Flavivirga spongiicola: one gene and its partner. The protein of the gene in region 1 binds, or shares a complex with, the protein of each later gene. Links are inferred from orthologs where the notes say so. Each region holds a gene or a part of one and is shown in the gene's direction. Other genes may lie near its edges. The genes, in order: scpA and meaB.

Region 1 (12,384 bases):
CCATATTCCCAAAAAACTAAAAAAGGCTACAACCTCAATTAGTATGATTCCATTAAAGGCTATTGAACTAGGTAATGACATCAATATAGCTGCTATTTTAAACAGAACACCCGGAGTATTTATGCAAAGTGGAGCACTTAACACTAACCGAGTTACAATTAGAGGTATAGGCTCAAGGAATTTATTCGGAACTGCAAAAATTAGAGCTTACTTTAAAGATATTCCTTTAACAACTGGTAGTGGAGAAACCACTATTGAGGATTTTGAATTAAATACTATTTCACGTTTTGAAATTATTAAAGGCGCTACTTCCAGCATTTATGGGGCTGGTCTTGGAGGTACTATTCATATAACACCCAAAAATGCCTTTTTAAATCAGTCTAGTATAAATAGTAGACTATCCGTAGGATCTTTTGGATTATCAAAAGGTACGATAAATATAAATCATGGCACTACTACAAATAGTTTTAGAGCTGTTTACAGTAATACCCATAGTGATGGATATCGTGAAAACAACGAATATGACAGGCAAACTTTTACCCTAAATTCGAATCATTATTTAAATGAAAATAATGACTTATATTTTTTAGCTAGTTTTGTTGACTTGAAAGCATTTATCCCTAGCTCAATTAATGAAGAAACCTATCTAAACAATCCAAAATCTGCTGCATTTACCTGGAAACAATCACAAGGCTTTGAAGATTCTAAACGAGGGATTTTCGGCCTGTCTTGGAATCATCAATATAACAACCATACAAAACAAGTCACTAGTATTTTTACTTCTTTTTTAGATGCATACGAGCCCAGACCCTTTAATATATTAAAAGAAAACACTTTGGCAATAGGTATTCGAAGTCGAATTTTAGGCAACTATAAACTTTTAGATAAAACTTTTAATTGGACACTTGGTGGCGAACTTTTTAGAGATACCTATAAATCTGGAACGTTTGAAAATTTATACCGCGATTTCCCAAATGGTACCGGAAGTGTTGAAGGGAATCAATTATCAAACTTCAGAGAAAAAAGAAATTATTATAACGCATTTTTTGAAACTGTTTATGAGCTTTCAGAAAAAACGACACTTTCAATAGGTTTAAATTTAAATCAAACATCATATAGTTTAAATGACAGATTTCCAGTTTCTGAAAATAATCCGGATCAATCAGGTAACTTTAAATTTAAGCATATCCTATCTCCAAAATTTGGTATATCTCATCTGCTTTCCAAAGCTGTTAGTCTTTATTCAAATATTAGCCACGGCTTCTCTCCTATCACATTAAATGAAACCTTGCTACCTGACGGACAAATAAATACTAATCTTAAACCTGAAACGGGGTGGAATTTTGAAATTGGTACCCGAGGTGCTTTAATAAATAATCGTTTACAATTTAATTTGGCAATTTATCGTTTAGCGATTAAAAATCTTTTGGTATCTCGTAGGACGACTCAAGATGAGTTTATTGGAATAAACGCTGGAAGCACACAACATGATGGATTAGAATTATCATTAAATTATGAATGGCTCCAGACTGAAGCACTATCTATAAACTCGTTTGTAAACTACACACTCAATAATTTTAAATTCAAAGAATTTATTGATGGTGATAATAATTTTTCAGGAAATGATTTAACAGGAGTTCCTTCAGATGTTTTTAACACAGGAATCCATGTAGAATCATCATTTGGAATTTACGGAAATATCAACTTTCAATATGTAGGTGACATGCCTATTACTGATAATAACAGCCTATATTCAGATAGTTATAGTTTAACAAATTTTAAAATCGGGTATAAAACATCTCTTAATAAAAAGCTAAACTTAAATATTTTCTTAGGTATAAATAATATCTTTGACAAAGCCTATGCTTCACAAGTTTTAATAAATGCATCTGGTTTTAACGGTAATCCACCAAGGTATTATTATCCTGGGAACCCCGTAAATTATTATACGGGAGTACATATAAATTATATGTTTTAGAGTATCTTTAAATAAAAAAAGCCATGAGAAATATTTATTCATTTTTATCAATAATCCTCATTTCATGCATGTCATGTGCACAACAAACAGAATCTGAAGTCAAAGCAGAAACGCCCACTAATATTAATTATACAACCGAAGTCATTGTTCCTGATTTAAATATTCCCTGGGGTATGGTCCTTTTACCCGACGAAAGCATGCTTATTACTGAAAAAGCCGGGGAGCTTATTCATTTTAAAGACGGTGTAAAAACAAGTATTGAAGGATTGCCGGAAATATACGTACGTGGTCAGGGCGGTTTAATGGATTTAGAATTACATCCTGATTATAAAAACAACGGATGGCTCTATATATCTTATGCATCTCCCGAAGGCGATGAAGATGGAGGAAATACTGCCATTTTAAGAGCTAAACTAGACAATAACACTTTAGTTGAGAAACAATTACTTTATAAAGCCGGTCCAAATACAAAAAAAGGGCAACATTGGGGGGCACGCATTGAGTTTGATAACGAAGGGTACTTGTATTTTTCTATAGGAGATCGAGGCAACAGAGATGTAAATCCACAAGATATTACCCGGGATGGTGGCAAAATTTACAGACTAAATGATGATGGAAGTATTCCGGAAGACAACCCTTTTATAAATACTGCCAATGCAAAAACTGCTATTTATAGCTATGGCCATAGAAATCCACAAGGCATGATAAAAAATCCAATTACAGGAGCTATTTGGACTCATGAACATGGCCCACGAGGTGGAGACGAAATTAATATCATCCAAAAAGGGAAAAACTTCGGATGGCCAGTTATATCATATGGTATTAATTATAGTGGCACAACGTTCACAGATATTACTGAAAAAGAAGGCATGGAACAACCTTTATTCTATTGGGTGCCTTCTATTGCTCCCAGTGGTATGACTTTTGTTTCTTCGGACATATATCCAAATTGGAAAGGTAATGTTCTGGTTGGTTCTTTAAAATTTGAATACACTGAAAGACTAGTTTTAGAAAACAATATAGTAGTAAAACGTGAAAAACTGTTTGAAGGTTTAGGTCGCGTTAGAAATCTATTAGAGGCACCAGATGGTTATATTTATGCTGCCATTGAAGGTTTAGGTATTGTAAAGATTATTCCTGAAAATTAAGAATCAAAACAACCATCACTGAAAATTTAATAGTACATGAAACTTCCATAACGAACAGTCGATACCCAATGGAATGATTATAATGGAAGCTACATGTGATAAATAAAAAACAATAGATATAAACACATGAAATTAATTATAGTAAGCTTAATAACACTATCTTCTGTAGTCATTATTTATACAAATCAAAATAACAAATCGCAAACAGATCCTTTAAAAGAAAGTATACAAAGAGGGCATGAAATTTATACGGACTTTTGTGTATCCTGCCATTTACCCAATGGCAAAGGCGTAGAAAAGGTATATCCGCCACTAGCTAATTCAGATTATCTTATAAAAAATCGAGAAGCTAGCATTAGAGGTATTAAATATGGTCAAAAAAGTGAAATCGTTGTTAATGGACAAACATATAACGGTTATATGGCCCCCATGGGTTTAAGTAATGATGAAGTTGCTGATGTTATGAACTATATTACAAATAGCTGGGGAAATAAAAATGATAAAATAGTCACAGAAGTAGAGGTTTCAAAAATAAAAAAATAGGCAGTTTCTCATTTAAATAACTACATTTAACTAACTTTGTAAAAGCTAATTAAACTAGATTAATAATGCTTATAATTGGAATTGCAGGAGGCACCGGCTGTGGCAAAACCACTGTTGTAAATCAGATATTGAATGAGCTTCCCGAAGGTGAAGTTGGAGTGATTTCGCAAGATTCCTATTATAAAGACACCACGCATTTATCTTATGAAGAACGTGTAAAAATAAATTTTGATCACCCACGTTCTATCGATTTTAATCTTTTAGCAGATCATTTAGAAGCACTTAAAAACAATAAACCCATACACCAACCTGTATATTCTTTCGTTAAACATAATAGAACTGGTGATACTATTTTAACACACCCTAGGAAGGTCATGATTATTGAAGGGATTTTAATTTTAACAAATCCAAAATTACGGGATATGTTTGATATTAAAATATTTGTACATGCAGATACAGACGAACGCTTAATAAGACGTTTAAAACGTGATATTTCCGAACGTGGTAGAGATTTAGATGAAGTTTTAGCGCGTTATCAAACAACGTTAAAGCCAATGCACGATCAATTTATTGAACCCATGAAAGAGTATGCAGACATTATAATACCAAACAATAAATATAATACTGTGGCTATTGATATTGTTAAAACCATAATAAACGAAAAACTATAAATGGCGTTATTTAAACATAAATTTTTCAAACCTTTTAAAAATTGGTTTATCTTGATTTTAGCCTCTTTTATAGTTTGGATGTTGTTTTTTGATGACAATTCGTGGATTTTACACCATGAATTAAACACAGATGTAGAAGCCTTAGAAAATGAAAAAGAGTATTATAAAAAAGAGATAGAAAAAGATAATAAAGCTATAAAAAAACTCAGTACACAAGATGGTTTAGAAAAATTTGCTCGCGAAGAATATTATATGAAACGTGACAACGAAGAAATCTATCTGATTGAATACGAAGACAGTTTAAAAACTAAAAAGAATGAATAATTGGTTGTTTAATGAATTTGAATCGGTTTCAGCTAAACAATGGAAACAAAAAATACAGTTCGATTTAAAAGGAGCTGATTACAATGACACATTAGTTTGGAAAACTAATGAAGATATTTCTGTAAAACCGTTTTATCATGCTGACGATTTTAAAGAACAACCTAAAGTTTCTAACCCAAAGTCAACAGGATGGAACATTTCTCAATCTATTTTTGTAGCTGATGTTAAAAAGTCCAATCAAAAAGCAATTGATGCTATTGAAAGAGGAGCTGAAAGTATTAAGTTTATTATTCCTTCGGAAACCATTTTAATTAACGATTTATTAGAAAACATTAATCCTGAGTCTACACCACTCTATTTCGAGTTACAATTTCTTTCCGAAACGTTTGTAAAACAATTAATCACCATTTCGTCAGGCACAAGAATCCGCATCCATACAGATATCATAGGTAATCTAGCAAAAAGTGGAAATTGGTATCATAACTTAAAAGATGATTTCTCTAAATTTAAAGCGATAGTAACAAACACAAAATCATTTTCGATTGATGTTTCGTTATACCAAAATGCAGGAGCAAATATTGTGCAACAATTGGCATATGCTTTAGCGCATGCCAATGAATATTTAAATTACTTTGAAAATAGTGAAGAAACCTTACCAACTCTAGAAGTAAACTTTAGGGTTTCTATTGGCACAAACTATTTTTTTGAAATTGCAAAATTACGAGCATTAAGAATGCTTTGGGATACATTGGCAACGGCATATAATGCAAACCCTAATTGTTACATTCTGGCAACGCCAACAAAACGCAACAAAACACTATACGATTATAACACCAATATGTTACGCACAACTACCGAATGTATGAGTGCTATTCTTGGAGGCGCAAATAGTATCTACAATTTACCTTACGATGCTATTTATCACAAAGACAATGAATTTGGCGAGCGTATTGCCAGAAACCAACTATTAGTTTTAAAGCATGAAAGTTATTTTAATGTCGTTAACAATCCATCAGATGGCGCTTATTATATAGAATCCTTAACCAATCAACTAACCGAAAAAGCTTTAGATTTATTTAAAGATATTGAAAAAAATGGCGGTTTTTTAAAGCAGTTAAAAGATGGTACTATTCAACGAAAAATTAAAGAAAGTGCTATCAAAGAAGACATACAATTTCATGCAGGAGAAGAAATATTGTTAGGTACTAACAAGCACCCTAATGCGGAAAATAAAATGAAGCAAGAGCTAGACCTTTACCCTTTTGTAAAAATAAATCAAAGAAAAACATTAATTGAACCAATAATTGAAAAGCGATTAGCAGAAAAAACAGAAAAAGAACGATTAAAAAATGAAGATTAAAATGAACCTAAATCCTAAGTTTTTTACACTTGTATTAGTACTTACTTTATTTAACTGTAAAAATGAAAATACATTTTCAGAATACCAATATACTGATCATCCTGTTGTACTAACATGTGGTGATTTCAATTCAAAATTGTATCATGAAGCTTTATATTCTTTTGAAAATGATATTTTGGTTTTTTATAGCAAAACCAACAAAAATGTATCTCAAACTCAAGCTTATAATCAATTTGTAAGAGATGCCGTTTACGGAAGAGGAAGATTAAAGTATGAAGATGTAGTCTCTGCCCATTCTCTTAACGTTTTTAAAGCTTTAAAAAACGAAAGCACTTTATGGGATGCTAATAACGCCAAGAGTCACTTAAATTATAATGGCTCTATTATAGGTTGTATAGCAAATAATATACAAGATACCGCATTAAAAACAACCTTTAATTCACTTGTAACAACTAACAGTATGAGTCCAAAACTATTTGGTACGCCTTTAATTAGTAAATATAGAAACGCTATTAGAGACAAATATTTGGCAACATATATTGCTTTAGATTTGTTTTATGCTAAACTTTTTGATGTGGATTTTTCTAAAGTTAATTTAGAAAAACCTGAATCTAAAGTAGATTTTAATAAGAAACCTGAATAATCTTGAGAAAGGACCTTCAACATATCGCAATAAATAGCAAACAAAAAAATTCAAAAAACGAAAGCTTAGATCTTTTTTCGACTGCCGAGGGCATAGATGTTAAATCATCCTATTCCAAAGATGACATAAAAGATTTAGAACACCTTGGATTTGTTGCTGGAATGGCACCAAACTTACGAGGTCCTTATAGCACCATGTATGTTAGAAGACCTTGGACTATTAGGCAATATGCTGGTTTTAGTACTGCTGAAGAAAGTAATGCTTTTTACAGGCGCAATTTAGCTGCTGGACAAAAAGGGCTCTCTGTTGCATTTGATTTAGCAACTCATAGAGGTTACGATAGTGACCATGAACGTGTTGTTGGTGATGTTGGAAAAGCTGGTGTTGCTATTGATTCGGTTGAAGATATGAAAACACTGTTCGATCAAATTCCTCTAGATAAAATGTCGGTTTCCATGACAATGAATGGCGCCGTATTACCCATCATGGCATTTTATATTGTAGCGGCTGAAGAACAAGGCGTTAAACCAGAACAACTTGCCGGTACGATTCAAAATGATATTTTAAAGGAATTTATGGTGCGTAACACATATATCTACCCGCCTACGCCTTCTATGAAAATCATTTCAGATATTTTTGAATATACTAGTAAAAACATGCCTAAGTTTAATAGCATTAGTATTTCAGGATATCATATGCAAGAAGCTGGAGCAACCTGTGATATTGAATTGGCTTACACGCTCGCCGATGGTTTAGAATATATTAGAAAAGGGCTTGCTGCCGGCATGGATATAGATACTTTTGCGCCTCGCCTATCTTTTTTTTGGGCCATTGGTATGAATCATTTTATGGAGATTGCTAAAATGCGTGCAGCACGTATGCTCTGGGCAAAATTGGTTAAACAATTTAATCCAAAAAATGAAAAATCTTTAGCATTACGTACACATTGCCAAACTAGCGGTTGGAGTTTAACAGAACAAGACCCATTCAACAATGTAGCAAGAACAACTATAGAAGCTGCTGCTGCTGCTTTTGGTGGCACTCAAAGTTTACATACGAATGCACTGGATGAAGCGATTGCCTTACCAACCGATTTCTCAGCACGTATAGCCAGAAACACACAAATATATTTACAAGAAGAAACAAAAATCACAAAAACTGTCGATCCATGGGCTGGAAGCTATTATGTTGAAAAACTAACTCATGATATGGCTCAAAAAGCATGGTCTTTAATTGAAGAAGTCGAAACCTTAGGAGGTATGACTAAAGCTATTGAAGCCGGGATTCCAAAAATTCGAATAGAAGAAGCTGCTGCTAAAAAACAAGCGCGTATAGATTCCGGTCAAGACATTATTGTTGGAGTAAATAAATACAAACTTGAAGAAGAAGCGGCAATTTCAACACTTGAAGTTGATAATCAAACCGTTAGAAACCAACAAATAGAACGCCTAAACAAAATTAAATCTGAACGAAATTCCGAAAAAGTCAAGTCGGCGTTATTAAAATTAACCGAAGCTGCTAAATTTTCCTTAAATTCGGATAAACCAAATTCAAAAGCTAATCAAGAGATTGACTCAAAAGATTCCCACCTTCGCGAGGATTATAATTTATTAGCCTTAGCAGTAGAAGCTGCTCGTGAACGCGCTACTCTTGGAGAAATCAGTGATGCTTTAGAAGTTGAATTTGGACGTTATAAAGCACAAATAAAATCATTTTCTGGTGTGTACAGTAAAGAAATAAAAGACGATAAATCCTTTAAAAAAGCGCAACAACTTGCCGATGTTTTTGCAGAACAAGATGGTAGAAGGCCTCGTATTATGATTGCAAAAATGGGACAAGATGGTCATGACCGGGGTGCCAAAGTAGTAGCCACAGGCTACGCAGATGTTGGTTTCGATGTAGATATTGGCCCATTATTTCAAACACCACAAGAAGCTGCAAAACAGGCTGTTGAAAATGATGTACACGTTTTAGGTGTTTCGTCATTAGCCGCAGGACATAAAACCTTAGTACCACAAGTTATTGAAGCCTTAAAAGCTTATGGCCGTGATGATATTATGGTCATTGTAGGTGGTGTTATACCAAAACAAGATTACCAATACTTATTTGATACTGGTGCTATAGCTGTATTTGGCCCTGGCACCAAAATCAGTGATGCAGCTATTAAGATTTTAGAGATCCTGATTGATTAAAGTACCTGTTCTTTAATTTTGAGCAAAATTTGTTTGCCTGTTTTCCTATTGGCTTGCTTTAATTATGCGAATGAAAACCCATAAAATCAGTAATTCGACAAATAGTAGAACTATCGAAAATAAAATTTTATAGCTTATACTGTTCTTCACTTAAGATAACCGTAGTAAAACGTTCCTTTTCACTTTCTACTTCAATACTTCTGCTTTAGTATGTCTTGAGTATTTCGATTGCGCGGAGCATGAACTAAAGACTAAAAGGTCATATAATCATCTCCATTATTTCGATACTGTCAAAATGACTATCAGCTTCTATTTTTTCTCTTAAATCTTTGTTCATGATTACTACAGTTATCAATTTATTGGTACACTTATGGTTTTTGATTCGTTAATAAATATCGACATACTTATTTTTTGAACTGTCTTTTCAAAAGAAACCATAATTCAAACTCAAAAGAGTTAAAACATCAACAAAAAGACAACTAGCAAGGTAACACGCTTGTTTCAAATGAATTATCGTTGAATTCTGTTTATTATACTCCAAAATAGTTGTATTTTTATTTTCCCTTATCTAAAGAACTAATGAACAAAATAATTGCAATCGCTAGTCAAAAAGGAGGCGTTGGTAAAACGACTACGTCCATAAATCTGGCAGATGCACTTGGTCTTCTTGATAAAAAAGTACTTTTAATAGACTTAGACCCTCAAGCCAATGCTACTTCTGGTGTTGGCCTTGTTCCTTTTGAAATTAAATATAGTAGTTTAGGTTTTTTTAACAACACGTTTAAAGCTGAAAATAGTATTGTAAAACCTGAATTTGCACATTTTGATTTTATACCTTCTAACATCCGTTTAGCCTCAATAGAAATAAATAAATCTAAAACCATTGATTTATTTATGCTAAAAAGGGCACTTTCTAATATTATAGAAAATTATGAATATATTCTCATTGACTGTCCCCCTTCTTTTGGATTATTGGCACTTAATGCATTAACAGCATGCCATTCAGTAATTATACCTGTACAGTGTGAATTCTTTGCTTTAGAAGGCTTAAGCAAACTATTGACAACTATTAAAAGTATCAAAAAATCATCTAATCCAAATATTGATATTGAAGGGTTGTTAATTACCATGTTTGATTCAAAAACAAGCTTATCAAACCAATTACAAATAGAATTAGTTAAACATTTTAAATCTATGGTTTTTAATACAACTATACGGCGAAATGTTAAACTAAGAGAAGCACCCAGTTATGGCTTAAGCATTATAAAGTACCATCCTGATAGTGTTGGCGCTGAAAATTATTTAAATTTAGGAGCAGAATTAATCAGTAAAAACAAAAAGGTAGTAACAACTTCGGAAAAAGGAAACGATTTATCTAAAATATTGACAGATGACACGGAAGATGTAGACTATATAATAAATAGACATACAACTACCAATACCAATAAAAAGGAAGAAGATTACAGCCACTTAATTGGGTTAAAAAGAGATGAAGTAAATAAGGTTTTAGGGTTTTCTTATAATGATATTCATTCAAATACGTGGATGTACAGAATTAGTAAATCTTTCAGTCTAATGAAAAAAAACTATTTGTATCTATATTTTGAAAACGAAAAAATAGTGGATTATAAACTCACAACATTTAAAGTAAACAAGATTCAATAGCTAATATTAAAATTCGTTTAATACTGAACTTATTACATCTTTAATCGTTTTTTCTTACAAAAAAATTATAATAATTACTTTTAACTCACTTCTAGGTTGATTTTAGACGACTGTTAACAATTTCGGTTTTTATTCCTCATAAATAATTGTATTTTTACCGTTAACAAAACCAAATCATTTAATGGGTAAAATCATCGCAATTGCTAATCAAAAAGGCGGTGTTGGTAAAACAACAACGTCTATAAATTTAGCCGCTTCGCTTGGCGTTCTGGAAAAAAAAATACTGCTTATTGATGCTGACCCTCAGGCAAACGCAACTTCTGGAATCGGAATAGACATAGAGTCTATTGAAATAGGAACCTACCAACTTTTAGAGCACTCTAATTCGGTTAGAGAAGCTATTATGAAAACTGAATCGCCTAATTTAGACCTTATTCCTGCACATATAGACTTAGTTGCTATTGAAATAGAACTTGTTGATAAAGATGCACGTGAATACATGTTAAAAAAGGCTTTAGTAGATATTAAAAACGATTACGATTATATTTTAATTGATTGTGCGCCGTCTTTAGGCTTACTGACATTAAACGCTTTAACGGCTGCTGATGCAGTCGTCATACCAATACAATGTGAGTATTTTGCGTTGGAAGGTTTAGGTAAATTATTGAACACCATAAAAAGTGTTCAAAAAATTCATAATCCAGAATTAGATATTGAAGGCTTATTGCTTACTATGTACGATGCTCGATTAAGATTGTCTAACCAGGTCGTTGAAGAAGTTCAAAAACATTTTAACAACATGGTTTTTAATACCATCATTCAGCGTAATGTACGTCTAAGTGAAGCACCTAGTTATGGAGAAACTATAATTAATTATGATGCCAGTAGTAAAGGTGCTAACAATTACTTAAGTTTGGCAAAAGAAATCATCAATAAAAACTCTTAAATATTATGGCTAAGGCAACAAAAAAACAAGCTTTAGGTAGAGGTTTATCTGCATTATTAAAAGACCCTGATAACGATATTCAGTCGGTTCAAGATAAAAACGCCGATAAAGTTATTGGAAATATAGTAGAATTAGATATTGATTTTATTGAGGTTAACCCTTTTCAACCACGTACTAATTTTAGTGAAGAATCATTACGCGAATTAGCATCATCTATCAAAGAATTAGGGATCATTCAACCTATCACTGTTAGAAAATTAGGATTTAACAGCTATCAATTAGTTTCTGGAGAGCGTCGTTATAGAGCTTCAAAATTAAATGGTTTAGAAACTATTCCGGCGTATATTAGAATTGCTAACGATCAGGAATCGCTAGAAATGGCATTGGTTGAAAATATTCAGCGTCAAGATTTAGATCCGATTGAAATTGCCTTATCATATCAACGTTTAATTGATGAAATCAATTTAACACAAGAACAAATGAGCGAGCGTGTTGGAAAAAAACGCTCTACTATTGCAAATTACTTGCGCCTATTAAAACTAGATCCAATCATTCAGACTGGGATGCGTGATGGTTTTATTTCAATGGGTCATGGACGTGCCATGATTAATATTGAAGACACAACCATTCAACTTGATATTTACGAAAAAATAATATCTAATAAGCTTTCTGTTAGAGAAACTGAAAATTTGGTTCGTGACTTTAATGACACCAAAGTAGTAAAAGTCGCATCTAAAAAAGAGAAAGATGAAGACGCTCCAAAATATATTAAAAAAGGTATTACTACATTTTCTGAATACTTTGGACATAAAATTGACGTTAAAGTCTCTAAAAACGGAAAAGGAAAAATCACAATTCCGTTTCATTCAGAAGAAGACTTTAATCGTATTAAAAAACTAGTTGACGGTGCCAAA
Region 2 (12,316 bases), 1.5 Mb from region 1 along the record:
TTTTTCCACCATTCTTTTTACATTTTTCTAAAGCTGTTAGCATTCTCGGATGGTTGGTTCCCGGGTTCTGACCAATAACCAGAACCAATTCTGCTTTATATAAATCATCTAAGGTTACTGAGCCTTTTCCAATACCTAAAGTTTCAGAAAGTGCACTACCACTTGCTTCATGGCACATATTAGAGCAATCTGGCAGATTAGCAGTTCCGAATTCACGAACAAACAACTGATATAAAAAGGCAGCTTCGTTTGTAGTTCTGCCAGATGTATAAAAAACTGCTTCGTCTGGATTATTTAAAGCATTCAAATGGTTACCGACCTTTTCAAAAGCAGATTCCCAGGATATAGGTTGATAATGAGACGCTCCTTCTGCCAAAAACATAGGTTCTGAAAGACGTCCAGATTTACCGATTTCAAAATCTGATAAATTGGCAAGTTCTTCAACCGAATGATTTGCAAAAAACTCATAATCAATTGTTTTCTTTTGCATCTCTTCCGACATCGCTTTCATACCATTCTCACAGTATTCACCTAATAATGAGCGCTCATCGTCAGGGTCTGGCCATGCACATCCCGGACAATCAAACCCTCCTTTTTGATTTATTTTAGTCGAAATTTTAATGGCATCTGCAGGTTTCATATATTTTGAAGCATGGGTAACCGCTGATTTCAATGCTTTAAAACCGCCACTGTTTTTCGCTGGTGTGGTTACTTTTAAGCTCGTAAATTCTTCCGGTGTATTTGCTTTATTTATTGAAGGTGCACTCATAAAAGGTCTGCTATATTTTATTTCTATTATTAGTAAAATTAAGTTTTTTTTAGATAGCCTCCTTAAGCTCTATAAAACAATAGTATTTCAATATTTTTAATAACGCCTATTTATTTTGTGCCACACTGTACTGAGCACGGCAGAAGTTCGCCTCTTTCTCCCTACCGCACGTATAGTTAGAAATATAGTTTTATTTCTATTTAACACAAAAAAACAACATATTGGCAAGTAAAGTATTACTATATGATAATATAGCTCAAACTTTATGCTAAACAATTACATAATTTTAAATATCAATTTTAAACTAAAAAATTATGTTAACACACAAATTCAAACTCAGTATTTTTTTGGCTACTATTTTATTATGCGTTAGTTGTCAAAATGATGGTTTAGATCAGGAAGGTTTAAATCAAGAAAAGCAATCATTATCTAAAGAAGCTACAGCCACTTTAAATTACTTAATTGAAAAAGGTTTTTTTGAGGTAGATCTTTTACCAGATTTTAAGGATGAGGGTTTTATGCACGGCGACATCGTGATTCCCTTTGCATTAAAAGGGAATATAGATAAAAACTCACCTAAAAAAGGAAATGTTCAGGAGAAAAACCAATGGTATTATAATGGAAATGGGGTATATTATAATAATTCTAGAAATATTAGGTATTATATTGAAAGTAGCTTTCCCACAAACTTGGAATACGCACTTTCTTGGGCTGCTTATCATTGGAGCATATCAAGTGCTAATATTAATTTCAGTAGAACATATAATAGATCGAGTGCAGATATACTAATAGGGACTTGGTATAATTCCAATGAAGTTGCATGGGCAAGGGCCGCATTACCAGACGGTGGAGGGAATGTTGGCTCCTGGATGAGAGTAAATACAGCTAAAAACCATGCAGGCGGAGAGTCTACAATGGCTTTGTTGATACACGAATTTGGGCATAACCTTGGTTATTTACATTCTGATCAGTATGGTGGAGGTCAGATACCAGGTACTAATGGTCCATCGTATCATCAAAATAATAATTGTGGTTCAGTCATGAAAAGTGCAGTATATACTTGTAACTGGAGATTCAGTACACCGTCCGGATGGTCGAGTGACGATAGAACATCTATCACTTGGGCTTATGGAAATTAACAATTCAACTTAATGTATTATATATAAACAGCCTTTATCATTTTAATTAAGAAAAGGTCTAAAGAGTGTCATTCTGAATTTTATAGTAAAGTAAGATTTTCTGACCGGTAGCAGGTTCGCTATAGCCTATACTGAGTCCAGTCGAAGTGCTCTAAATGACAAAATATATCACTTTTTTGATCTCACTGCATAGTCACATTACTGTACTTAGCATTTACAAGAATACTTTTTCCACTTGCTAGGCTCCCCGTAGAAAAATTAGAAGCATTATGGCTAAGTTTTTCTTTGGGGTGGCTTACATGCGAACGATTTCCTTTATACTGTAAATTATACGCTACTTTAGGTAATGAAATAACCACATTGCTATTTTGAATGATAACATTTAAGTTAGAAAAAGCATCATCTATATCTAAAATTTTTAAATCACCGATATTACCATCAATGATAGCACTTCCTAATAAATGCTTTATAGTAGTATTAGATGAATTTGAATTTAGAACCATATGCTTAACATGAGCTAATTCAACATTTTCTGTATAACGAAGGTTTAGTTCTCCTAAATTCCAATAGTTTACATAAACAGGCGAGTATGAAGCATTAACGGAAGTAGAACTTCCATTAATGCTATGTGCTGTAAACTTTGTATGTGACAACTCTGCTTTTAAATTATCAACATTAGCGGCAAACTCTATTTCACCATGTCTAACATTAACCTTTAATTTAGCCTTTTTAGGCATTTTTATTTTAATAGTTTTTTTAACCTTAGAATTAGATTCTTTATTAACCAATCTTTCAATTAGAACTTTTCTGTTTTTTGCTAGCTCCTCTCTCTTTTGTGCATGCTTTTCTCGTTCTTTGGCATGTCTTTCTCGTACTTTTTCGTGTCTTTCTCGCATTTTTTCGTGTTGTGCATGCTGTTTTTCTAAATGTCTCGCCTGAGCTTCAATACGGGTAGCTTGTCTTTCCATTTTTTCAGCAAAGCGCTTCCCCCATTCTTCCATTCGCTTTCCATATTTTTCTTCCCATTTTTCATCAAATTTAGCAGCCCACTCTTCCATTTGCTTGCCATACTTATCTTCCCATTCTTTTCCAAATTTGTCACCCCATGCTTCCATTTTTTTAGCATAATCTTTACCATACTGCGATTCGAATTTTTTTGAATATTCTTCTAAATACTTTTCACCATCCTTTTTATATGCTTTGTAATCAAACTGAATTCCATCTACACCTTCTGGCAATTCTGGCAATTCAGGCAATTCTGGTACCTCTGGCATTTCGGGAAGTTCTGGCATTTCAAAGTCTATATCTAATTCTACCCCGTCAACTATAACTTCTGGTAAATCCGCTAATTCAAACTTTAACTCTTCTAATACAGCATGTACAGCCTCATTATCTCCATAACCTGAGTTGTAAACCCAAGTATTTGCTCTTGTTCCTTTCGTTCTAATCTCCACTTCACCCATTGAAGCATCAACATCGACATCCCAGTCCTCTAAAGCATTCTCTAACGCTTCTTTGCTTAAATCATCACCCTCAATATAAGCTTCTATTTCAATAATATCTTTATTCCATGTATCAAATACAATATTGCAATGGCTCGTATTTAAATCAATAGTAACATCTTTATCTACTTTTATAGATTGCGATACTTTGTTTAATTTTTGTTGTGCCATTAGCCCGCCAGTAATAAAAAAGCTTAAAACTAATAGTTTGATTTTTATAATTGTCTTGTTCATTTTTTGATTTTTAAATTGATTATCCTACTTCTTCTGTAATACTATCTGAAGCATTTATTTTTTTTAATTGATCTCTTAAACGGTATAAAAGATTTAAACGAAACTTTAAATTATCAATTAATGCATTCACTGTTAACTCACTCGGTCCTGACTCGTTTAATTCCGTCGATAAACGTTTATATTCCTTATCAAGTTCATCCAATTGCAACAAATACCCATCAAAAAGATCTTTGGTTTCTGGAGTATATTTCATTTTAGATAGCTCTAAATTAATACTCGCCAAATAATAATCTTCAACTTTTTTAAGTCCGGGAGACACATCTCCCAAGGTTTTTGTTTCAACAGTTTTAGTCTTTACCACCTCTATTGGATTCTCAACCTGTGGTTGAAAAAACTTGAAAGCACTAAACCCTAAACCTATAAACAGCAGAACACTTGCAGCTATGCGCATCCAATTAAATTTAGATTTGTTCGCTGCTGGCATGGCTTCATCTAGCTTTTTAAGAAATCTTTCTTGATGGTTTTCAGACATCTTTACATCCGTTACTTTATCATCTTTGAACAATTCTCTAATATCTCGTGCCATTTTTTTTAAGTATTAACAGTTCCTGTAATTTACTTTTACCTCTTGATAATTGTGTTCTGGATGCGACTTCAGAAATATTCAAAATCTCTGAAATTTCTTGATGATCATATCCTTCAATTAAATAAAGCATCACAACATATTGATACTTCTCAGGTAATTTATTAATTGCAATTTTCACATCGTTTAATGTAATTGCATCATCTACTAACCATTTGTCATCATGTGTTGTATCGACCACTTTTAGGTGCACCTCATCTAATTCAACAAGTTGTTGTTTTTTAGATTTTAAAAAGTCAATACTTTTATTAACGACAATACGTTTTAACCAAGCTCCAAAAGTCACTTCTGCTTTATATTGATCCAGTTTAGTAAAAGCCTTAACAAAAGCTTCTTGTACTACATCTTCAGCTTCGGTAGCATCTTTTAAAAATCGTTTAGCAACAATATACATACCATCACAGTACTGGTTGTACAACTGTAATTGTGCTTTGCGATTGTTTTGTTTACATTTTTCAATAATGTCAACTTGAAACATGCTAATTCTACTTTTGGTTATAAGTTAGTTCATTTTAAAAGACGATAAAAAAAATGAAGTGTTGCAAAAAAAATGTTTTTTTTAATTATGGAAGTGGCTTAAACTGTCCTGTCAAGCTTACCACATGTTTTTAAAAACGGTTACAAAATGCGCGCTTTCATCCCTTTTTTGTCTTTTAATTACTTTGTAGTAAAGCTATAAGCCTTAAAAAACTGCAAAATGAACAAAAATCAGCTGTTTTTCAATTCAATCAAAAATTTAATGCACTTCTCAAATAAGAAAATTCAAAAATCTGTGTTAACATTATTAATAATCATTTCTTTTTAAAGTATATTTATAACCTCTTAAAACACCCAATATGAATACCTTTTTGAAGCGTATATTAATTCTTTTATCCATAATAGCATTAGGGCTATTTCTATACTCTTTTTTTGTTGAAAATATCTTTTCTTCACGGCTAAGTCCTAAAGATACTGTAGAATTTAAACTTAATGATCTAAAACTTGAAGTGTTTTATAATAGACCTTCTAAAAAAAATAGAGCGATTTTTGGTGCTTTAGTACCTTTTAATAAAGTTTGGCGCACAGGAGCTAATGAAGCTACTACTTTTGAAACGAACCAAACCCTTGAAGTACAAGGCATGCCTTTACCTATGGGTAAATATACCCTTTGGACGGTTCCTAAAGATACAACCTGGACCGTTATATTTAATTCTAAACAATATGCCTGGGGTGTCGATTCTGACATGAAACCAATGTGGAACCCTAATTATGATGTTTTAAATATTGAGATTCCTGTGCAGAAATTACCAGCTACAGTAGAACAATTTACTATAGCTTTCGATAATTCTACTGATAATTTATTTTTAACAATGGCATGGGATGATGTAAAAGTTGCTGTGCCTCTTAAATAAATATTCTGTAATCAATGTTCAGCTGCAGTAATACGTTTTCTCAAATAAAATAGTAAATTAGACAAACATTTGTTTATTCGTGGCAAAAGAAAAAAAATCTGCACTTAAAGAAAAAAAAGGTGTTTCAATTTCTGAAATCACTAATAAATCTACCATCAAAGCTATTAAAAAGAAGCGTAGATCTGAAATTAATACAGATGCTTTAGTGACCTCTATTTTAAATGGAGACATTACAGCTTTAAGTAGGGCCATTACTTTAGTTGAAAGTAAAAATCCCACACATTTAGAAAAGGCAAATACCATAATAAAAGCATGTTTACCGCATGCAAATAAATCTGTTCGTATTGGTATTACTGGGGTTCCCGGGGTTGGAAAAAGTACTTTTATAGAAACCTTTGGCAAACATATAACTTCTAAAGGAAAACGCATTGCTGTTCTGGCAATAGACCCTAGTAGTTCACTTACAAAAGGCAGTATTTTAGGTGATAAAACCAGAATGGAAGATTTAGTAAAAGATGCTAATGCTTATATACGTCCATCTGCTTCAGGAGATTCATTAGGCGGTGTCGCCAGAAAAACCAGAGAAACTATAATTTTATGTGAAGCCGCCGGGTTTGATGTTATTATTATTGAAACCGTCGGTGTTGGCCAAAGTGAAACCACTGTACATAGTATGGTCGATTTCTTTTTATTATTAAAATTAGCCGGTGCAGGTGATGAACTGCAAGGTATAAAACGAGGCATTATAGAAATGGCAGATGCGATTGCTATTAATAAAGCGGATGGTGATAATTTAAAACCTGCTAAACTTGCTAAGGTAGAATTTAACAGGGCACTTCATCTCTACCCTGAAAAATCTTCTAGCTGGCAACCAAAAGTTACGATTTGTAGTGCCTTAAACGATGAAGGTATTGATTCGATTTGGCGTATTATTTTAGACTATGCAGAAACGACAACAAAGAATGGATACTTTAATAAAAAACGAAACGAACAAAATAAATTTTGGCTCATTCAAACCATTGAAGAACAATTAAAATCTGCGTTTTTTAATCGTCCGAAAATCAAAAAAGAACTTTCAAAACAATTGCTCCTTATTGAAACTAATAAAACCACTCCGTTTGCAGCTGCTGATTATTTAATGGGATTAAAAACCTAAATATTTGTTTAGCTCTAGAAAGATTTAATGGATTAAACTTCTTTAAACAGTTTTATACTATTTTTTTATTTAATAAAAGGGATTAAACTCTAGGGCAAGCAAGCTCTTGACCTTGAAAATCACCCATAGGACCGAGGTATTAAACCTAGGATTCCGATTTTCAGCGGGATTAGTTCAACTATCTATTTTGAATGCTTTGCTTCGCAACTTTTCAAAACAGAGTTTCACTAATAAAAAGCCTGAATAGAGGTATCACTATTCAGGCTTAAAACAAGTACAAGATTAATTAGTTTTATGAACTATTTATTTGCTATTAATCAGTTACTTTATTACTTAACAATCTTTGAAGTTATAGTTAGTTTTGCCGGTTCTAACAGATCACTAACATCTGCATTATATTTTATTTTGGAATAAAATACGGCCGTTGATTTATAGGTTCCTTCTGGAAAATTATTAAGACCTAAATTTACGTGCACTTTAACATCTGCGCTTGCCCCAGGTATTAAACCACCGCCAGGCAAAAACCTCAACGCAGTAATTACATTTGTCGGAGGGGTAATAACCGGGCTTATATCTTCATAAGTGGTTGCTTTTTGATATTCAAGTATATGATTTCCTTGATTAATCCATTTTGTTACAATAAAGCTCCCTGAATCGCCTTCTTTCGTATCTGGCGTTGTAATGGAAGTCGTTTCTATTTTAACAGGATTGATCACATCTACAATTACTGAAGCGCTTCTAAACTTATCGTTATTTTTATCTTTAACAGACAATATAAAAGATTTCGGATATGCAAAATCAAAACTGGTATCTGCTGCTGGGTATTCTGTAGTTGATGTCGACGACGAATCTTGTGTATAATATAACTTTGTTCCGTCATAAGTTATCGTTGGTACTAAATCTGTGAAATCTGTACCTAATGGTACAAAAACATATATTTTATCTCTGCCTACCTCTTCAATTATTCTTGCAATCGTAACATCAGCAGACAGGCTTGGGTTTTTACTTTTCTCGAAAGTAAAACCTGTTATTTTTAGAGTTTCAGGAACTTCCGGAACCTCCTTAATGATACTAACATTGTAATGTAGTAATACTTCTTTACTACCTGTGGCAGTACTAATCGTATATACATGTATTTTTTCATCTTCAAAAGATAAGCCAGCATCATTATTACCTGGAGAAATACTAAACTTACTCAAATTAAGTTCTTCAGAAGTGATTAATACATTTACATTATCCAAAGAAGTTGTACTAGGTACTGTAATTTTTATCTCTCCATAGGTTACTTCTTTATTATCTGTAATCACAGGTTGGACAATTTCTATTCCTGTATGTTGTATTCCAAATAATGGGAAACCGGAAAGTTTAGCCTCTTCTATATTAACCTCTGTTGGTGTTTGGTTGTTTTCTTCATCAGAATCACAACTCATCATAAAAAATACAGAAAACAATATGATTCCGATATTTTGTAGTTTTAAAATTTTTGTCATTTCTTTTTAATTCTTTATTTCATTTGGGGAATAAACTTATAGAATTATTAATCTACTACTAAATTAATATGGTGAGCCTATTCATTTAAGTGGTAAACGTGCTGAAACAATGGGTGAGTTAATACAGCTACTTTATTTATCCAGCCATACTGAACGTAATGGTATAACATGCACCGGGGTTAGAAATAATTTCTACAGTGCCTTTAATTTGCTTTGTCAACCCCTGTATGAGTTGCATTCCTAAAGACTGGCTACTCTCCATCTCGAAATTCTCTGGAAAACCAATTCCTGTATCTTGTATTGTAAGTGTACATGTATCCTTATTTTTTGAAGCCTTTATACTAATATGACCATTGGTATTATCCTGAAATGCATATTTGATACTGTTAGCTATTATTTCATTAACTATTAAACCACAAGGCACCAGACGATCCATACCAAGATTTATATTATCTATGGCTGTAGTTATTGTTATGTTTTGTTCTGGAAGATCATAACTAGTATTAAAATGACTTAATAAATTATCAAGGTACGTTTGTAAATTAATCAATGATAAATTATTGGATTTATATAATCTTTCATGTATAATAGACATGGCATGTATTTTATCCTGAATTTCCTGCAAGATTTCGGTAGAACTTTTATGGTTCCCAAATTTATACTGAAGCCTTAATAAACTTGATACTATCTGCAAATTATTTTTAACCCTATGATGTACTTCTTTCAATAGTATTTCACGATCCTTTAGGGTTTGTGATATAACCTCATTCTTTTCTGCAAGAATTTTATTGTTTCCTTGCTTATTTTTATAGGCACCGAATAGGGTTAACAAAATGATTGTTAATGTCATCAACCCCATTATTAACAAGACTTGTGTTGTACTTTGGTTTTGATTTTCTAATGCTTTAATTTTGTTTTCATTAGTTAACAATAGAATCTCTTTTTCTTTGTTTTCCAAACCAAATTTCGCCTGCACTTCCTTTAGTTGTTTATCTTTTTTTATGGTAAACAAAGAATCTTTAGCCTTATTATATTTCAGTACATATTCGTAGCTTTTCTTGTAATCCTTTCTTCTATTAGCATACTCATGAAGTGCTTCATATACTCTTGAAAGTTGAGGCAAAGCTTTTGATGTTTTAGCTTCCGACAATGCTTTATTATAATGGAATTCTGTAGCCTTTATATCGTCAAGTTTTTCGTATATATCTGCTAGTGTTAAATATGTTAATGTATTATCTTCAGTATACCCAGATTCTAAACGCATTTTCAATACTCTTTTAGAATACATTAATGCTTCTTTATATTTTTTTTCCTCTATACTAATTAGAGATAGATTACTCAATACAGATATAACAACTCTTGGGTAATTAGCTTTTTCTGCAATATCAAGAGATTCTTTTAACACTTTTTTTGCCTTTGCAAACTCTTTTTGCCGGATATACATCTCAGCAACAGCTCCAAGAATATGCGATCTAAACTCATTATTCCCTGTTTTTTTCGACATTTCCAATGCTCTATTATAATATAATAAACCATTCTCGTCATCTTTTAATCGACAAGAATAGAGGGAACCTATATTACCTACTAATCCTGTAATAAGGTTTTCATCGTTATTTTTTTCATAAATCTTGAGAGCTTTCAGGTCATAATCAAGGGCCTTGTCATAATTTCCCATTTTTACATGAGTTACCGCTATATTTTGATAGCACTTCCCGATTCCTAATTCGTAGTTTAGTGCCTCTGATACTTCTAATGCCTTTTTATAATAAAACAGTGCTTTTACATGTTCAGATTTATCATTATGGAAGTATCCAAGCCTCAAATAGAAAAAACCTGTGTATTTACTATTTTCAGTTTTTACCAGTTCTAACCCTTGTTTCGCATAATCTATGGCTTTATCTACTTTTATTTTACTGTATTTATTAGCCAATTGCATATAAATTTCGATCTTTTCTTCCTTGGAAGCTTTAACTATTTTTTGTTCTAAACTGTCTGTTTGAGCAGTTAATAAAACATAAAAAAATAAGGAAAAGAAATAAAAAAATCTCTTAAAAAAAGGTAATATTTTCTTCATATTATAAAATATCTAATCGTTCTAATAATTGACTTTTATATGCTTTACTTATAGGTATTCGGTGTGCCTCTATAAAAACAAACCTGTTTTCTATTTTATCGATTTTATCTAAAGCAACCATATACGATCTGTGAATTCTTAAAAATTTATCTTGTGGTACTTTTTCATAGAACTCTTTTAAAAACATATTTGCCAAAATCTTTTTATCCTTGGTAATGATTTGAGTATAATTATCCATAGCTTCTACCCATAAAATATCTTTTATCTTAACACTTATAAGTTGTGATTTATCTTTAATAAATAAGGTTTCTGATATTTTATTATTAGGAACTGTATTATTAGACATTGTAGATTTAGGGGCTTCGTTTTCAACCCTTTGCTGTAATGCTATTTGAATTGAAAAAGACAGTTCCTTTATATTAAAAGGTTTTAGTAAAAACCCAAAAGGCCTAGATTTCAAAGCTTCTTTAAATGTATTGTCGTCACCATAAGCAGTTAAAAAAACAATTGGGATTTTATATTTATCATAAATATCTTTTGCTGCTTCAACGCCATTTTTTTCTCCAGAAATATTAATATCCATAATGACAGCATCAGGCATCTCTTCCTCTGCATACCTCATTGCTTCTTTATAATTACTCGCTATCCCTACAATATTATATCCTATTTTTTTTAAACTGGTTTTAATATCTAATGCAATAGAAAATTCATCTTCAACTATGAGTACTTTTTTATTACCAATTACCATAAACACATTTTAGATTTGAGCACAAAACTGCTATTTAAATAGCTATCCTGAAAACTACAAAAAAACACTAATATTGTGTTGCAAAATAAAATCTATTAAGAAATGATTTAATCCTAAAATTATTAAGAAATCAATCCTAATAACGTATTTTACATAACTAGAGGTTAAACCTTAAATAAGGTTTAACCTCTAGTTTATAATTATTAGGATTTATCTGATATTATATTTTTTCAATACCTCCTTAATTGTTTTTTGCAATTACTGTTGTTTTAACATTCAATGTTAATGCTCTAAATATGTCTTCTATTGGATTTAGGTCATCAATTATATCATTAATTCTTGCCCGATTTACATCATATTTTGGAGAAAATACAATATCGACATCATAGCTTCCAATGGCAACACCATTAGCATTTACTTTAACAAGTGCATTTCCTTCCTCTCCTGGTTTTATATATGCACCTTGCAATGGATCGGATACTTCTAAAAAAGAAGCAAATATATTACCCTTATTATCCGATGTTTTATCTATATAATTACTTGCCTTGAGATTTCTTTCTATCGGATGATTACCTTTATTAACCCATTTAAGCAAAAAATTCCGAGTGTCTCCTTCTTCTACATCAGTAGTTGTTACAGAATTTTTGTTTAACACAATTGGGGTTTCTACATCTACAATAACACGATAGTTCTTTTGTAAGTCTTGACTATTAATTGACAAAACAAATTCGTTTTTATCTCTAAAACTTAAATAATCATAGTCACTTGTAAAATCAACATTGAGATCTGTTGTTGGATATGCTGTAAAGCTACCGCTACCTTGTTTATATTCCAGAGATCCTCCTTCAAAATCTATAGATGGAATCAGATTAGTTAAATCTGTTCCTACAGGAACCAAGATAAATATAGCATTCCAATTGATACCTGGATACTCGACTATTTTAACAGCTTCAACAGTTGAGGACAACGTTTGGTTTTTGGACTGCTCGAATCTAAAACCTGTAATCTCGAATTTTTCTTCAGGTTGCACATTTTCTTTCATTACAGAAACGAGATACCGAATACTTTGTTCCGGATTTTCCTTAGATGTAATAGTATAGACAATAACAGTTCCTCCTTCAAATGACTGTATAGCCCCAACTTCAGGAGATATTGTAAATTTAGATTCGT

The links.
Region 2: the proteins of scpA (region 1) and meaB are in contact, whole or in part, in a crystal structure (PDB 8DPB), measured with the Methylorubrum extorquens proteins. The link is inferred for Flavivirga spongiicola from one-to-one orthologs. Residues at the interface, in SOR27001.1 of Methylorubrum extorquens: Glu577, Glu578, Asn579, Asp580, Gly581, Arg582, Arg583, Arg585, His596, Ala604, Ser605, Ala608, Asp609, Gly611, Phe612, Asp613, Val614, Asp615, Ile616, Gly617, Pro618, Leu619, Glu625, Arg628, Gln629, Val631, Glu632, Asn633, Asp634, Glu661; in SOR26638.1 of Methylorubrum extorquens: Arg20, Ala21, Ala24, Arg25, Thr28, Ser32, Arg33, Arg34, His37, Thr98, Gly99, Gly100, Ser101, Ile102, Leu103, Lys106, Thr107, Ala110, Ala113, Ile114, Asp115, Arg116, Ala118, Phe119, Ile120, Arg121, Pro122, Pro124.

The regions. Positions count from the first base shown.
Region 1 is NZ_JAUOEO010000001.1:3,420,760-3,433,143, reverse strand. The notes cover bases 6,264-9,262. They hold scpA (methylmalonyl-CoA mutase), read left to right. Parts: upstream 6,264-6,666; coding sequence 6,667-8,859; downstream 8,860-9,262. Other genes in these bases: Q4Q47_RS13815 (hypothetical protein), read left to right, coding at 6,264-6,667. Also shown: Q4Q47_RS13845 (TonB-dependent receptor domain-containing protein), read left to right, coding at 1-1,978; Q4Q47_RS13840 (PQQ-dependent sugar dehydrogenase), read left to right, coding at 2,002-3,126; Q4Q47_RS13835 (c-type cytochrome), read left to right, coding at 3,253-3,669; udk (uridine kinase), read left to right, coding at 3,735-4,340; Q4Q47_RS13825 (FtsB family cell division protein), read left to right, coding at 4,341-4,664; Q4Q47_RS13820 (methylmalonyl-CoA mutase subunit beta), read left to right, coding at 4,657-6,024; more of Q4Q47_RS13815, read left to right, coding at 6,014-6,263; Q4Q47_RS13800 (ParA family protein), read left to right, coding at 10,706-11,470; Q4Q47_RS13795 (ParB/RepB/Spo0J family partition protein), read left to right, coding at 11,476-12,384; Q4Q47_RS13790 (DUF5683 domain-containing protein), read left to right, coding at 12,377-12,384. UniProt on the Escherichia coli protein: Catalyzes the interconversion of succinyl-CoA and methylmalonyl-CoA. Could be part of a pathway that converts succinate to propionate.
Region 2 is NZ_JAUOEO010000001.1:4,896,011-4,908,326, forward strand. Bases 4,865-7,795 are described here. They hold meaB (methylmalonyl Co-A mutase-associated GTPase MeaB), read left to right. Parts: upstream 4,865-5,757; coding sequence 5,758-6,834; downstream 6,835-7,795. Other genes in these bases: Q4Q47_RS19465 (DUF2911 domain-containing protein), read left to right, coding at 5,124-5,678; Q4Q47_RS19475 (hypothetical protein), read right to left, coding at 7,164-7,795. In the rest of the region: Q4Q47_RS19440 (FdhF/YdeP family oxidoreductase), read right to left, coding at 1-769; Q4Q47_RS19445 (zinc metalloprotease), read left to right, coding at 1,084-1,908; Q4Q47_RS19450 (hypothetical protein), read right to left, coding at 2,091-3,644; Q4Q47_RS19455 (hypothetical protein), read right to left, coding at 3,664-4,230; Q4Q47_RS19460 (RNA polymerase sigma factor), read right to left, coding at 4,214-4,765; more of Q4Q47_RS19475, read right to left, coding at 7,796-8,324; Q4Q47_RS19480 (tetratricopeptide repeat-containing sensor histidine kinase), read right to left, coding at 8,461-10,398; Q4Q47_RS19485 (LytR/AlgR family response regulator transcription factor), read right to left, coding at 10,400-11,146; Q4Q47_RS19490 (hypothetical protein), read right to left, coding at 11,388-12,316. UniProt on the Escherichia coli protein: Binds and hydrolyzes GTP. Likely functions as a G-protein chaperone that assists AdoCbl cofactor delivery to the methylmalonyl-CoA mutase (MCM) ScpA and reactivation of the enzyme during catalysis.